Alicycliphilus denitrificans K601: one gene and its partner. The main gene of each other region encodes a partner of the protein of the gene in region 2 in a complex. Links are inferred from orthologs where the notes say so. Each region holds a gene or a part of one and is shown on either strand. Other genes may lie near its edges.

The links.
Region 1: the proteins of ssb (region 2) and sbcB are in contact, whole or in part, in a crystal structure (PDB 3C94), measured with the Escherichia coli proteins. The link is inferred for Alicycliphilus denitrificans K601 from one-to-one orthologs.

What each region holds. Positions count from the first base shown.
Region 1 is NC_015422.1:2,419,154-2,425,989, reverse strand. What follows is about bases 1,539-4,494. They hold sbcB (exodeoxyribonuclease I), read right to left. Parts: upstream 3,757-4,494; coding sequence 2,320-3,756; downstream 1,539-2,319. Other genes in these bases: ALIDE2_RS11560 (lytic murein transglycosylase), read left to right, coding at 3,830-4,494; ALIDE2_RS11570 (NAD-dependent protein deacetylase), read right to left, coding at 1,539-2,348. In the rest of the region: ALIDE2_RS11575 (AI-2E family transporter), read right to left, coding at 1-1,367; more of ALIDE2_RS11570, read right to left, coding at 1,500-1,538; more of ALIDE2_RS11560, read left to right, coding at 4,495-5,131; ALIDE2_RS11555 (ABC transporter ATP-binding protein), read right to left, coding at 5,202-5,912; ALIDE2_RS11550 (ABC transporter permease), read right to left, coding at 5,917-6,836. UniProt on the Escherichia coli protein: Degrades single-stranded DNA (ssDNA) in a highly processive manner.
Region 2 is NC_015422.1:4,858,129-4,864,907, forward strand. What follows is about bases 1,564-4,462. They hold ssb (single-stranded DNA-binding protein), read left to right. Parts: upstream 1,564-2,695; coding sequence 2,696-3,229; downstream 3,230-4,462. Other genes in these bases: ALIDE2_RS22935 (MFS transporter), read left to right, coding at 1,564-2,553; ALIDE2_RS22945 (L-lactate permease), read right to left, coding at 3,336-4,462. In the rest of the region: excinuclease ABC subunit UvrA, read right to left, coding at 1-1,192; more of ALIDE2_RS22935, read left to right, coding at 1,375-1,563; more of ALIDE2_RS22945, read right to left, coding at 4,463-4,997; tRNA 2-thiouridine(34) synthase MnmA, read right to left, coding at 5,237-6,358; ALIDE2_RS22955 (LysR family transcriptional regulator), read right to left, coding at 6,355-6,779. UniProt on the Escherichia coli protein: Plays an important role in DNA replication, recombination and repair. Binds to ssDNA and to an array of partner proteins to recruit them to their sites of action during DNA metabolism. Acts as a sliding platform that migrates on DNA via reptation.

The DNA of each region.
Region 1 (6,836 bases), 2.4 Mb from region 2 along the record:
TCGTCCAGCAGTTCGTCCATGCCCTCCACCACGCGCAGCCGGTGGTGCGGCGTGGCCGCGCGCGCGTGGTCGCCCACGGCCATGCGCAGCACGGACAGGCCCGTGCCCGCATAGAACTCGCGCACCCCGCCCTGCGCGGCGTCGATCTGCTGCGCGCTCAGCTCGATGGCCTCGTCCGCGTCGCCGGCCAGCAGGCGCTGGTACACGCGCGTGGGCCCGTCGAGCGCAGGCTGGCTGCCCAGCAGCACGTCCAGGAAGGCGAGCTGCGGCAGATAGCGCCCCACGACCAGCAGGCACACGGTGAGCGGCGTGGACATGACCAGCCCCACCGGCCCCCACAGCGCCGTCCAGAACGTGGCGGAGACGATCAGCGACATGACCGACAGCCCCGTGCTCGCGCCGTAGAGCCAGGGCTCGACGACGTTGTTGCTGATGAGCTCCAGCACCGCGATCAGCCCGATGGTCCACAGCACAAGGCTCCAGCCCGGATCGACCGCGAACGCCAGCGCCACGGGGAAGGCGCTGGAGATCAGCGGCCCCACGTAGGGCACGAAGCGCATCACCGCCGCCAGCACGCCCCAGAGCAGCGCGCCCGGCACGCCGATGAACCACAGCCCCGCGGCCAGCGGAATGCCGTAGGTCGCGTTCACCAGCAGCTGCATGGTGAGGTAGCGCGTGATGCGGCCGCCCGCCTCGTCCATCGCGTCGGTGGCGCGGTGCAGGTCGCGCCCCCACAGGCGCAGCAGGCGGTCGCGCAGGTCCACGCGGTCGAGCAGAATGAAGACCACGAACACCAGCACCAGCGCGGCATCGGCCAGCGGCCCGCTCACGGAGCCCAGCGCCGCCATCGCCTGCTGCGCGGGCGAGACGGGCGGGGGCAGCACCTGCACCTTCTGCACGGCGGCGGGCGTGGCGGGGGTGGCCGCGTCCACCTCGCGCTGCACGATGTCCAGCGTGCGCTTGGCGCCGTCGAACATGCCGGGCGCGCGCATCTGCTTGCGCAGGTTGCGCAGCTTGCCGCGGATGGTGCTCTGGTAGGAGGGCAGCTCGGCGCTCAGCGCGCGCGCCTCGTTGGCCACCAGCGTGGCGCCCGCGCCCAGCACCAGCAGCGTGGCCAGCACCACCGCGAGCACGGCGGCCACGTCCGGCACGCGCAGGCGCCTGAGCCGGTCCACGAGCGGCGCGAGCACGAAGCTCAGCAGGAAAGCCAGCACCAGCGGCACGAGGATGGTGCGCCCGAAATACAGCCCCGCGATGATGAGCGCCGCGATGACGAGGCCGACCATCAGCCGCAGGCTGGGCACGAGCGATTCGAGCGCCAAGGCCCTGTGCGGGGGCAAGGAGGGATCCGGTTCGCCACGGTTCATGGTCTGGTCTTCTGGAACGTATCGGCCTAGGGCCTGCCATTGTCCCTATGCCCCGGCGGCGCCCGTGTAGGCCAAACGGCCAATTTGGGTCAAATAGCCACTCAAATCCCGCCCATCAAGCATCAGCAGCTATCAATACGATAGTTGCTCCAGCGTCTGCCCCACGTCCGCCTCCAGCTTGAGCGCCAGCAGGCCGTCGGCGCGCGTGCGGCCGCGGTTGATGGCGGCCACGGGCAGGCCCCGCTGCGCCGCCGCCTGCACGAAGCGATAGCCCGAATACACCATGAGCGATGAGCCCGCGACCAGCACCGCGTCGGCGCGGGCCAGGGCGGCGTGGGCCGCATCGACGCGCCCGCGCGGCACGCTCTCGCCGAAGAACACCACGTCGGGCTTGAGCAGGCCGGTGCCGCAGCGCGGGCACGGCGGCACGTCGAAGGATTGGAAGTCACGCCCCTCCAGGTCGGCGTCGCCGTCGGGCGCGGCGCTGGCCTGCAATGCGGCCCAGGCGGGGTTGCGCCGCAGCAGCTCGCGCTGCAGTTCGGCGCGGGGCGTGCGCGCCTCGCAGTCCATGCAGCGCACGGTGTCGATGCGGCCATGCAGGTCGATCACGCGCCGGCTGCCGGCGGCATGGTGCAGGCCGTCCACGTTCTGGGTCAGCAGCAGCTCGATGCGGCCCTGCCGCTCCAGCCGCGCGAGCGCATGGTGCGCCGCGCCGGGCCGCGCACCGCCCATCACGGGCCAGCCGGCGAGGCTGCGCGCCCAGTAGCGCCGGCGCGTGGCCGCGTCGCCCATGAAGGCCTGGTAGGTGACGGGCTGGGGGCGCTTCCAGTCGCCGTTCTCGTCGCGGTAGTCGGGAATGCCGGCCCCGGTGCTGCAGCCCGCGCCAGTGACCACGAACAGGCGCGGGTGGAGGCGCAGCCAGTCCCGCAGCGGCCCGATGGCAAGCCCCGGGTCACATGCCGGGGGCGATGCCTTCGGCATAGTCGTAGATGGCGCCCAGGATGGCCTCGGTGCGCTCGTCGTCGGCTTGTTCGCCCAGCTCGTCCAGGCGCTCGAACAGGGCGTCGAAGGTCAGGCCGCCGCCCTCGCCCTCCACCAGCATGGCGACGCGGTGCGCCTCCCAGCGCTCGTGCTCCTCGGGCGAGAGCGTCTGCGGGAAGTTGCGCGCGCGGTAGCGCCAGACCAGCTCGGCCAGGCGCTCGTCGTCAAACCCGGGGCGCTCGCGCGCGAGCTCTTCGGGCGAGAGCGCGCGCAGGCGGTTCAGGCGCCGGCGGTCCTCGTTGCCGAGGAAGCCGCCGTACAGGTCCTGGTCCACGTCCACGGGCCCCTCCTGCGGCCTTTGGAACACCTGGGCCCAGATGGCGCTCATGTCGGGCAGCCGGCGCGCGGCCTCGGCGTGCCGCGCGGCCTGCGCCATGTCCAGGCCCCAGCGCTGGGCCACGGCGGGCGTGAGCGTGTTCACGTTGCCCACCACCATGGGCGACTTGTTCAGGTGCACGCTCTTGAGCGGCAGGCGCGTGACGCCCTCGGGCAGGTCGGCCGCGCGCGTGAACAGGCGCTGGCGGATCTCGTCGGCGGAAAGCGTGGCCAGCTCGGCCGGGTCGTGCGCTAGGTCCCAGGCCAGCAGCTCGTTCTTGTTCGTGGGGTGGCTGGCCAGCGGCCACATCACGGCCAGGCACCCGCGCTCGGCGCCGAACATGCCCGAGACATGCAGGAACGGCCGGGCCGTCTGCGCGGTGGCGGGCAGGCGCAGCTCGGCCGCCACGCGGTCCTTCTTGCGCAGGCCGAGCGCGAAGTCGAACAGCCGGGGATTGCGCGCGCGCACGAGCCGCGCCAGCGCTATCGTCGCGCGCACGTCCGACAGCGCGTCGTGCGCGGCCTCGTGCGCCAGGCCGTTGGCCTTCGTCAGGTTCTCCAGCCTGAAGCTGGTCTTGCCATCGGCCACGGGCCACTCGATGCCGTCCGGGCGCAGCGCGTAGGCCAGGCGCACGACGTCCAGCAGGTCCCAGCGGCCGCACTGGTTCTGCCACTCGCGCGCGTAGGGGTCCATGAGGTTGCGCCAGAACATGAAGCGCGTGATCTCGTCGTCGAAGCGGATGGTGTTGTAGCCCACGCCGATGGTGCCGGGCAGCGCCAGCTCGGCCTCGATGCGCGCGGCGAACTGATGCTCGGGCACGCCCTTCTCCAGGCACAGCTGCGGCGTGATGCCAGTGATGAGGCATGACTGCGGGTCCGGCAGGTAGTCGTTGGCCGGCCGGCAGTACAGCATCAGCGGCTCGCCGATCTCGTTCAGCTGCGCATCGGTGCGTATGGCCGCGAACTGCGCCGGCCGGTCGCGGCGCGTGTCGGTTCCGAAGGTTTCGTAGTCGTGCCAGAGGAAGGTGTGCATGGGCAGGGAAAGTTGCAGCCGGAAACAAGGCAAGGCCCGAGTATGCATGGCCCGTGCCGTCACAATGGGCGCCATGCGTTCTCTGCTTCTGCCCACCGCCATAGGCCTGGCGGTCCTCGCGGGCTGCGCCAGCCAGCCCACCCCACCCGCCGCTCCCGCCCCCATTCCCGCTACGCCGCCACCGGCAGCCGCCACGCCCGCGCCGCTCCCCGCGCCCGAACCAGAACCCGCCGCCAGTGGCACGGCGGACACCATCGCGGGCTTCCACGCCTGGCTGGAGGCCTTCGCCCGGGAGGCGCTGGCGGCCGGCATCCACACGCAGACCGTGGACGCCATGCTGGCCCGCGCCCAGTGGCAGCCCCGGGTGGTGGAGCTCGACCGCGCCCAGCCCGAATTCACGCGAACGCCCTGGGCCTACCTGGACAGCGCCGTCTCGCCCCAGCGCGTGGCCCAGGGGCGCGAGCAGCGCCGCCTGCATGCCGCCGCTCTGGAAGCGGCCGAGCAGCGCTACGGCGTGCCGGCCAGCATCATCACGGCCATCTGGGGCATGGAGAGCAACTACGGCCGCAACTTCGGCAGCTTCTCCACCATCGACGCCCTAGCCACGCTGGCCTACGACGGCCGGCGCCGCGACTGGGCGCGCGGCGAGCTGCTGGCGACGCTGCGCATCGTGGACCAGGGCGACATGGCGGCCGACGCGCTCGTGGGCTCCTGGGCCGGGGCCATGGGCCACACGCAGTTCCTGCCCTCGGTGTTCCTGCGCTTCGCGGTGGACGCCGACGGCGACGGCCGCCGCGACATCTGGGGCAGCGTGCCCGACGTGGCCGCCTCCACGGCGAACTTCCTGGCCCACTCGGGCTGGAAGAGCGGCCAGCCCTGGGGCGTGGAGGTGCGGCTGCCGCCCGGCTTCGACTACGCGCGCGCTGAGCTGGGCGTGCGCCAGACGAGCGACGCCTGGGCCGCCGAGGGCGTGCGCGGCATCGACGGCGCCGCCCTGCCGCAGCTGCCGGACGCCTCCATCCTCACGCCCGCGGGCGCGCGCGGCCCGGCCATCCTGGTCGGCCCCAACTTCCGCGCCCTGCTGCGCTACAACAATTCGGTGAACTACGCCCTGGCCGTGGGCCTGCTGGCGCGCCGGATCGACGGCGGCGCGGGCCTGTCCACCCCCTGGCCGCGCGACCTGCAGCCCCTGTCGCGCAGCGACGTCAAGACATTGCAGGAACTGCTCAACGCCCGCGGCCTGGACGCCGGCACGCCTGACGGCGTGGCCGGCCCGGCCACGCGCGCCGGCGTGCGCCGCTACCAGCAGAGCCTGGGCCTGCCGGCCGACGGCTACGCCACGCGCGAGCTGCTGCAGCAGCTGCAGGAGCCATGAGGCTCAAGCTCTTTCATTGATAGCTGACAGCGCTTGATGGACGGGCGCTGGAGCCTGTTTTGACTGAAAATCACTCGAACCCGCGCCCCTCGCCCGCCTCCTCGTGGGTCACGCCGTCGCGTATGTGGTAAATGCGCTTGAAGGTGGGGATGATCTTCTCGTCGTGCGTGACGACGATGACGGCAGTCTGCAGGCGCCGCGCCATGTCGTTGAGGATGCGTATCACTGCCATCGCGCGCTGCGAATCGAGCGGCGCCGTGGGCTCGTCGGCCAGGATCACCGGCGGGCGGTTGACCAGGCCGCGAGCGATGGCCACGCGCTGCTGCTCGCCGCCCGACAGCTGCGAGGGCATGGCCTTGGCGCGGTGCTGCACGTCCAGCGCGGTGAGCAGCTCCAGCGCGCGCCGGCGCGCCTCGTCGTTGGGGACGCCGGCCAGCATGGGCAGCAGGGCCACGTTGTCGGTCGCGTCCAGGAACGGGATCAGGTAAGGCGCCTGGAACACGAAGCCGATCTGGTCGCGGCGCAGGGCGCCCAGGTCGCGGACCTTCCAGCCGTCGTCGTAGATGACCCGGTCGTCCAGCGTCATGCGCCCGGACGTGGGATCGATCACCGCGCCCAGGCACTTGAGCAGCGTGCTCTTGCCCGAGCCCGAGGGGCCGATCAGGCCCACCACCTCGCCGGGCGCAACCTGCATGTTCACGTCCTTGAGCGCCAGGAACGCCGTGTCGCCCGCGCCGTAGCGCTTGCTCAGGCGCTCTATGCGTATGCCTTGCCGTTTCACGGCATCACCCTATCGCCTGCGCGGGATCGACCCGCAGCGCCACGCGTATGGCCACCACGCTGGAGAGCACGCAGATCGCCATCACGGCGGCAAAGCCCGCCACGGTGTCGAACGGCACCAGCAGCACGTACTTCGGGAACAGCGGCGCGGCGAAGGTGGCCGTGATCTTGCCGACGACGAAGCCGATCAGGCCCAGCACCAGGGCCTGCTGCACGATCATGGCGGCAATCGTGCGGTTGCGCGTGCCTATGAGCTTGAGCACGGCGATTTCGCGGATCTTGTCCATGGTCAACGTGTAGATCAGGAACGCGACGATGGCCGCGCTGACCAGCGCCAGGATCACCAGGAACATGCCGATCTGTTTGGCAGAGGTGGCAATGAGCTTGCCCACGAGGATGCCTTCCATCTGCGCGCGGTCGTAGACCGTCAGGCGCAGCCAAAGGCGGATCGGATCGGCCACCTCCTGCGGCGTGAAGCCGGGCCGCAGGCGCACCAGCACGGCGTTCACCTGGCCGTTGCTGGTCTGCGAGGCGATCACCGCATCGAGCAGGTCGGGCACGGCCGGGCGGTTGAAGGCCGGGTTGGCCTCGGTGCGGCGACGCTGCATGAGGACGGCGTCGTTGTCCTTGAGGAACTGCGCCGCCTGCGCATCCTTGAGCGGTATGAACACCATGGGATCGCCGGCGGACGACACCATGCGCCGCGTGAGACCCACCACGGTGTAGCGGTTGCGGCGGATCTTCAGCACGTCGCCCAGGCGCACGCCGGCGGCGGCGTCGGCAACGGCCTCGTAATGCCCGCGCGTGATCTGGCGCCCCGCCACCAGCTGCGGCGGCCAGCCCGGCACGCCGGGCCCGCCCGCGGCGACGCCTACCACCATCGCGCGCACGTCCTTGTCGCCGTGGCCCACCTGCATGGTCAGGT
Region 2 (6,779 bases):
TGCCCTTGCTGCTGCCGCTGCCCTGCAGGTAGCTGAAAGCGATCTCCTCCTCGCCCGAGCCGTGCAGGACGACCTGGCGCACGCGCTCGGGCAGCTGCTCGAAGGGCGTGTCCACGTCGAAGCCGTAGTGCCGCGCCAGGCTCTCGAGCATGGCGAAGTAGTAGCCGTTGCGCCGGTCCCAGCCCTTGATGGCGCCGCTGGCCAGGCTGAGCGACGGGAAGGCCACCACGCGCGCGGCATCGAACAGCTCCTGCTGGCCCAGCCCGTCGCAGGCCGGGCAGGCGCCCGTGGGCGAGTTGAACGAGAACAGCCGCGGCTCCAGCTCGGGCAGCGCGTAGCTGCACACGGGGCAGGCGAACCTGGCGGAGAACAGGTGCTCGCGCCCCGTGTCCATCTCCAGCGCCAGCACGCGGCCCGCACCCTCGCTGCCGCCCACGCGCAGCACGGCCTCGATGCTCTCGGCCAGGCGCTGGCGCGCGTCCGGGCGCACCTTCAGGCGGTCGATCACGACGTCGATGTCGTGCTTCTCGTTCTTCTTGAGCTCGGGCAGCGCCTCGTGTTCGTGGATCTGCCCGTCCACCCGCAAGCGCACGTAGCCCAGCGCCAGCATCTGCTCGAACAGCTCGGCGAACTCGCCCTTCTTTTGCCGCGCCACCGGGGCCAGCAGCATCAGGCGCGTGTCCTCGGGCAGGGCCAGCACGGCATCGACCATCTGGCTCACGGTCTGCGCGGCCAGGGGCAGGCCATGGTCGGGGCAGTAGGGCGTGCCTGCGCGCGCGTAGAGCAGGCGCAGGTAGTCGTGGATCTCGGTCACCGTGCCCACGGTGGAGCGCGGGTTGTGGCTGGTGGCCTTCTGCTCGATGGAGATCGCCGGCGACAGGCCTTCGATCAGGTCCACGTCGGGCTTGTCCAGGCGCCCCAGGAACTGGCGCGCATAGGCCGACAGGCTCTCCACGTAGCGGCGCTGGCCCTCGGCATACAGGGTGTCGAACGCGAGGCTGGACTTGCCCGAGCCCGACAGCCCCGTGATGACCACAAGCTGGTTGCGCGGTATGTCCAGGTCGATGTTCTTGAGGTTGTGCGTGCGCGCGCCGCGGATGCTGATCTGCCCGGCGCCGCGCAGCACCTGCGCCAGCGGGCGTCCTGCGTCCGGCGCGCTCAGAGGGGCGGGTAGTGGGGCGGTATCGGCCATCGCTGGGTGCTCGAAGAAAACCCACCATGATAGGGCAGCGCCCGATGCGCGGCAGGCCCTTGGCCCGGACCGGGAAACCCGCGCTGCGCCACAATGCGGCTTTTGCCTGAACACTGCCTGCCCCCGTGTCGGACACAACCACCTCCCCATCCCCGCCCGCCGCCGCGGCCCCCGCCTCGCGCATGACGGCGCTGGAGCGGCGCTCCAGCCTCGGCCTGGCGGCCATCTTCGCCATGCGCATGCTGGGGTTGTTCCTGGTGCTGCCCGTATTCATGCTGGAGGCGCGCAAGTACGCCGGCGGCGACGACCCCGCGCTCGTGGGGCTGGCCATGGGCATGTACGGGCTCACGCAGGCGTTCTTCCAGCTGCCGCTGGGCATGGCGTCCGACCGCTTCGGCAGGAAGCGCGTCATCGCGCTCGGCCTGCTGGTGTTCGCCGCGGGCAGTCTGGTGGCGGCGCTGGCCGACTCGGTCATGGGCCTGCTGGTGGGCCGGGCGCTGCAGGGCGCCGGGGCGGTGTCGGCCGCCGTCACCGCGCTGCTGGCCGACCAGACGCGCGACGCCGTGCGCACCAAGGCCATGGCGCTCGTGGGCATGAGCATCGGCCTGATGTTCGCCGTGGCGCTGGTGGCGGCGCCCTTCCTGGCCGCCCACGTCGGCCTGTCGGGCCTGTTCGTGCTCACGTTCGCGCTGGCGCTGGCCGGCGTGGCGCTGATCCTGTGGGTGGTGCCGCCCGAGACGCGCCACCACGGCGCCGCGCCCCAGGGCCGCCCGTCCGACGTATGGCGCCATGCCGACCTGCTGCGCCTGAACCTGGGCGTGTTCGCGCTGCACACCATACAGATGGCCATGTGGGTGGCCGTACCCGCCATGCTGGTGCAGGCGGGCCTGCCCAAGGACGTGCACTGGCACGTCTACCTGCCCGCGCTGGTGCTATCGGTCGTCGCCATGGGAGGGCTGCTCGCCATGGAGCGGCGCGGGCGGCTGCGCGCGGCCCTGCTGCTGTCGATCGGCCTGATCGCGCTGGTGCAGGCCGCCCTGGGGGGGCTGGTGGCCGGCGGCGTCGCGCCCACCGTGGCGCTGCTCGGCACGCTGCTGTTCGTGTTCTTCTGCGGCTTCAACATGCTGGAGGCCACGCAGCCCAGCCTGGTCTCGCGCATGGCCCCGGCCCATCTGCGCGGCGCGGCCCTGGGCGCGTACAACACGCTGCAGTCCCTGGGCCTGTTCGCCGGGGGCGCCCTGGGCGGAGCCCTGGCCAAGTGGGCGGGCGCGGGCGGGCTGTTCGCCGCCACGGCGCTGCTGGCCGCCCTGTGGCTGGCGCTCACCTGGCCGCTGCGGCCCGTGGGGCGCGGCGGCCACTGATTTTTTTCGCCCTCGCCGCATCAAGCGGCCCCAAGGCCGCTATGCTGCGCACCTGCGGCCTCGCAGGGGCCGCTCGAGCAGGCTCATCTGGCCCGGAAATCCTCTCCTGCCTTCCGGGCTGACGCACAAAGGATCTTTCCCCATGGCATCCGTCAACAAAGTCATCATCGTCGGCAACCTCGGCCGCGACCCCGAAATGCGCACCTTCCCCAGCGGCGACCAGGTGGCCAACGTGCGCATCGCCACCACCGACCGCTGGCGCGACAAGAACACCGGCGAGAACAAGGAAGCCACCGAGTGGCACAGCGTGGTCTTCAACGGCCGCCTGGCCGAGATCGTGGGCCAGTACCTGCGCAAGGGCTCGCAGGTGTACGTGGAAGGCAGCCTGCGCACGCGCAAGTGGACCGACCAGAGCGGCCAGGAGCGCTACACCACCGAGATCCGCGCCGACACCATGCAGATGCTGGGCAGCCGCGCCGGCTCCGGCGGCGGCCAGGGCGGCGGCTATGACGACGGCGGCTACGGCGGCGATGGCGGCGGCTACGAGGCCCCGCGCCGCGCCGCGCCCGCCCCGCGCCCCGCGCCACCCGCTGCCCGCCCCGCCCCGGCGCCCGTGGCCCAGCCGCCGCGCGCGGCCTCGGGCTTCGACGACATGGACGACGACATTCCGTTCTGAACGCCGTCCCGCCCCAACGGCAACGGGCGCCCCAGGGCGCCCGTTTGCTATTGTGGTGATAGCTGCCAGCGCTTGATGGACAAGCGCTGGAGCCAAAAAAACACCGTCAGTGCACGACCATCAGCGAGAACGGCCAGACGTAGGCCTGCATGGTCACGTACAGGCCCACCAGGCAGGCCAGCGCGATGGAGTGGAAGAACACGTAGCGCAGGATGTCGCCCTCGTGGTCGAACCAGCGCGTGGCGGTGGAGGCCACGACGATGGACTGCGCGTCGATCATCTTGCCCATCACGCCGCCCGAGCTGTTGGCCGCGCCCATGAGGTTGGGCGAGAGGTGCAGCTGCTCGGCCGCCACCTTCTGCATGCCGCCGAAGAGCACGTTCGACGCCGTGTCCGAGCCCGTGAGCGCCACGCCCAGCCAGCCCATCAGCGTGCCGAAGAACGGGTAGAGCACGCCCGTGTTGGCGAAGGCCAGGCCCAGCGTGGTGTCGGTGCCCGAGTAGCGCGTGAGCGTGCCCAGCGCCAGCATGAGCACGATGGTCAGCAGCGAGTACTTCACGAGCCACAGCGTCTTGAAGAAGGTGCGCACGATGGCGACCGGGTTGTACTTCATGACGAAGGCGCTCACGATGGCCGACAGCAGGATGCCCGTGCCGGTGGCCGACAGGAGGTTCAGCGTGTAGACCGCGCCTTCCTTCGTGGGCTTGGCGACCACGGGCGGCACCTTCTCGATCATGTTGTGCAGGCCTTCCATGGGGAAGGCGGGCGCGAAGACGCCGTTGAGCCAGGTCTTGACCGAAGGCAGGCCCCAGATGAAGACGAACACCGACAGGATCACCCAGGGCGTCCAGGCCGCCACCAGCGCCTGCGTGCTGTGGCGCGTGACGGGCTTGGCCGGCTTGGCCTCGGCGGCGCTCACGTCATGGTGGCGCAGCGAGGCCGAAGTCCAGACCGTCCTGGGCTTCCACACGCGCAGGAAGGCCACGAGGCAGACCATGGAGACGATGGCGGCGATGATGTCCACCAGCTCCGGCCCGATGTAGTTGGACACCAGGAACTGCGGGATGGCGAAGGACACGCCCGTCACCAGGATGGCGGGCCAGATCTCCATCATGCCCTTGCGCCCGGCGAAGGCCCAGATGAGCCAGAACGGCACCAGCAGCGAGAAGAAGGGCAGCTGGCGGCCGATCATGGCCGTCACTTCCATGAGGTCGTAGCCGTGCACCTTGGCCAGCGTGATCACCGGCGTGCCCAGCGCGCCGAAGGCCACGGGCGCGGTGTTGGCGATCAGCGACAGGCCCGAGGCCGCCAGCGGCGAGAAGCCCAGGCCGATGAGGATGGCCGCCGTCACCGCCACGGGCGTGCCGAAGCCCGCCGCGCCCTCGAAGAAGGCGCCGAAGCAGAACGCGATCAGGAGCAGCTGGATGCGCCGGTCCTCGGTGATGCCCGAGAGCGAGTCCTGCAGCACGGCGAAGCTGCCGTTCTGCTCGGTGAGCTGGTGCAGGAAGATGATGTTGAGCACGATCCAGCCGATCGGCAGCAGCCCCGTGAAGCCGCCCAGCAGCGCCGCGCGCCCCGCCATGTCGGCCGGCATGCCATAGACGAAGATGGCCACGAGCAGCGCCGCGGCCAGGCCCATGCCCGCGGCGATGTGCGCCTTGATGTGGAAGAAGCCCAGAGCCGCGAGCATGACCACCACCGGCACCGCTGCCAGCGCGGTGGAGATGACCATGTTGCCCAGTGGGTCGTAGATTTGTTGCCAGACCATAGCCTGTGCCCCCTTGTTGTTGTCCCGGTTTTGGAAGGAAGAGCGCCCGTGCGTCCAGGAGCGGTGGATTACCGGCTGGCAAGCGGCGCGGACGAGACTGTAGAAAGCCCGCCAGCAGTCCAGCGTGAAAAATCCGGAGACCGACCCTGAAGCAATTTCACACCATAGCGAAGACCCGGGTCCGGCGCCCGGCTTATTCGGGTATTCACCAATCCCGCCGGGCCCCCAGGCGCAGGCGCTCAGCCGTCCACCGTCGCAATCACGCCACCGCCCAGGCATACCTCGCCGTCGTACAGCACGGCGGACTGGCCCGGCGTCACGGCCCACTGGGCCTCGGGGAACTGCAGGCTGAAGGCGCCGCCCTGCGCGGCCAGCACGGTGCAGGCCGCGTCCTGCTGGCGGTAGCGCGTCTTGGCCGCGCAGGCGCCCGGGGCGGGGGGGCGGCCGGCGACCCAGCTTGCGTCCTGCGCGGCCAGCCGGTGCGACAGCAGCCAGGGGTGGTCATGGCCCTGCACCACGCGCAGGGTGTTGGTGGCGAGTTCCTTGCGCGCAACGAACCAGGGCGCATGCTCGCCGCCGCCGCGCTGCGCCCCCTTTTCCTTCACGCCGCCGATGCCCAGCCCCTGGCGCTGGCCCAGCGTGTAGAACGACAGGCCCACGTGGCGGCCCAGCCTGCGGCCCCGGTCGTCCAGGATGGGGCCGGGCTCGTGGCTGATGTAGCGGTTGAGGAACTCGCGGAACGGCCGCTCGCCGATGAAGCAGATGCCGGTCGAGTCCTTCTTCTTCGCGTTGGGCAGACCGATCTCCTCGGCGATGCGGCGCACCTCGGTCTTCCTCAGCTCGCCCACGGGGAACAGCGTGCGCGCGAGCTGCTCCTGGTTCAGCCGGTGCAGGAAGTAGCTCTGGTCCTTGGCCGGGTCCAGCCCCTTGAGCAGCTCAAACAGGCCCGTGGCCGGGTTGTGGCGCACGCGGGCGTAGTGGCCCGTGGCGATCTTCTCGGCGCCCAGGCGCATGGCGTGGTCCAGGAAGGCCTTGAACTTGATCTCGGCATTGCACAGCACGTCGGGGTTGGGCGTGCGGCCGGCCTGGTACTCGCGCAGGAACTCGGCGAACACGCGGTCCTTGTACTCGGCCGCGAAGTTCACGTGCTCGATCTCGATGCCGATCACGTCGGCCACGCTGGCGGCGTCCAGGAAGTCCTGGCGGCTGGAGCAGTATTCGCTGTCGTCGTCATCTTCCCAGTTCTTCATGAAGATGCCGACCACCTCGTGGCCCTGCTGCTTGAGGAGGTGGGCCGTGACGGCCGAATCGACGCCGCCCGAGAGGCCCACGACGACGCGCTGCTTGGTGGATGCTGTCATCGCCCCGATTGTATTTTTTGCGGCGCCGGCGCACTGCGCGGGCGCGCGGAGCGCGTGGCCACCAGCAGGTCGTAGAGCTGCTGGGCCGCGGGCGAGAGCGATTTGCCCCGGCGCTTGATGAGCCCCATCTGCCGCGTGACCACGGGCTCCACGAGCGGGATCGACACCAGCGTGGGATGGTCCCTGCCCGGCATGGCCAGGCTGGGCACTGCGGCCACGCCCAGGCCCGCCTCCACGAGGCCGAGCAGCGTGGTCACGTGCTTGGCCTCGTACAGGCACTGGGGACGGTCGGGCACGTTGGCCAGGGCCAGGTCCATGAGCAGGCGGTTGCCCGAGGTCTTGCCCACCGACATGAAGTCGTGCCGCCCGAGCTCGGCCCAGGTCACCTTCTTGCGGCGCGCGAGCGCATGGTCGCGGCGGC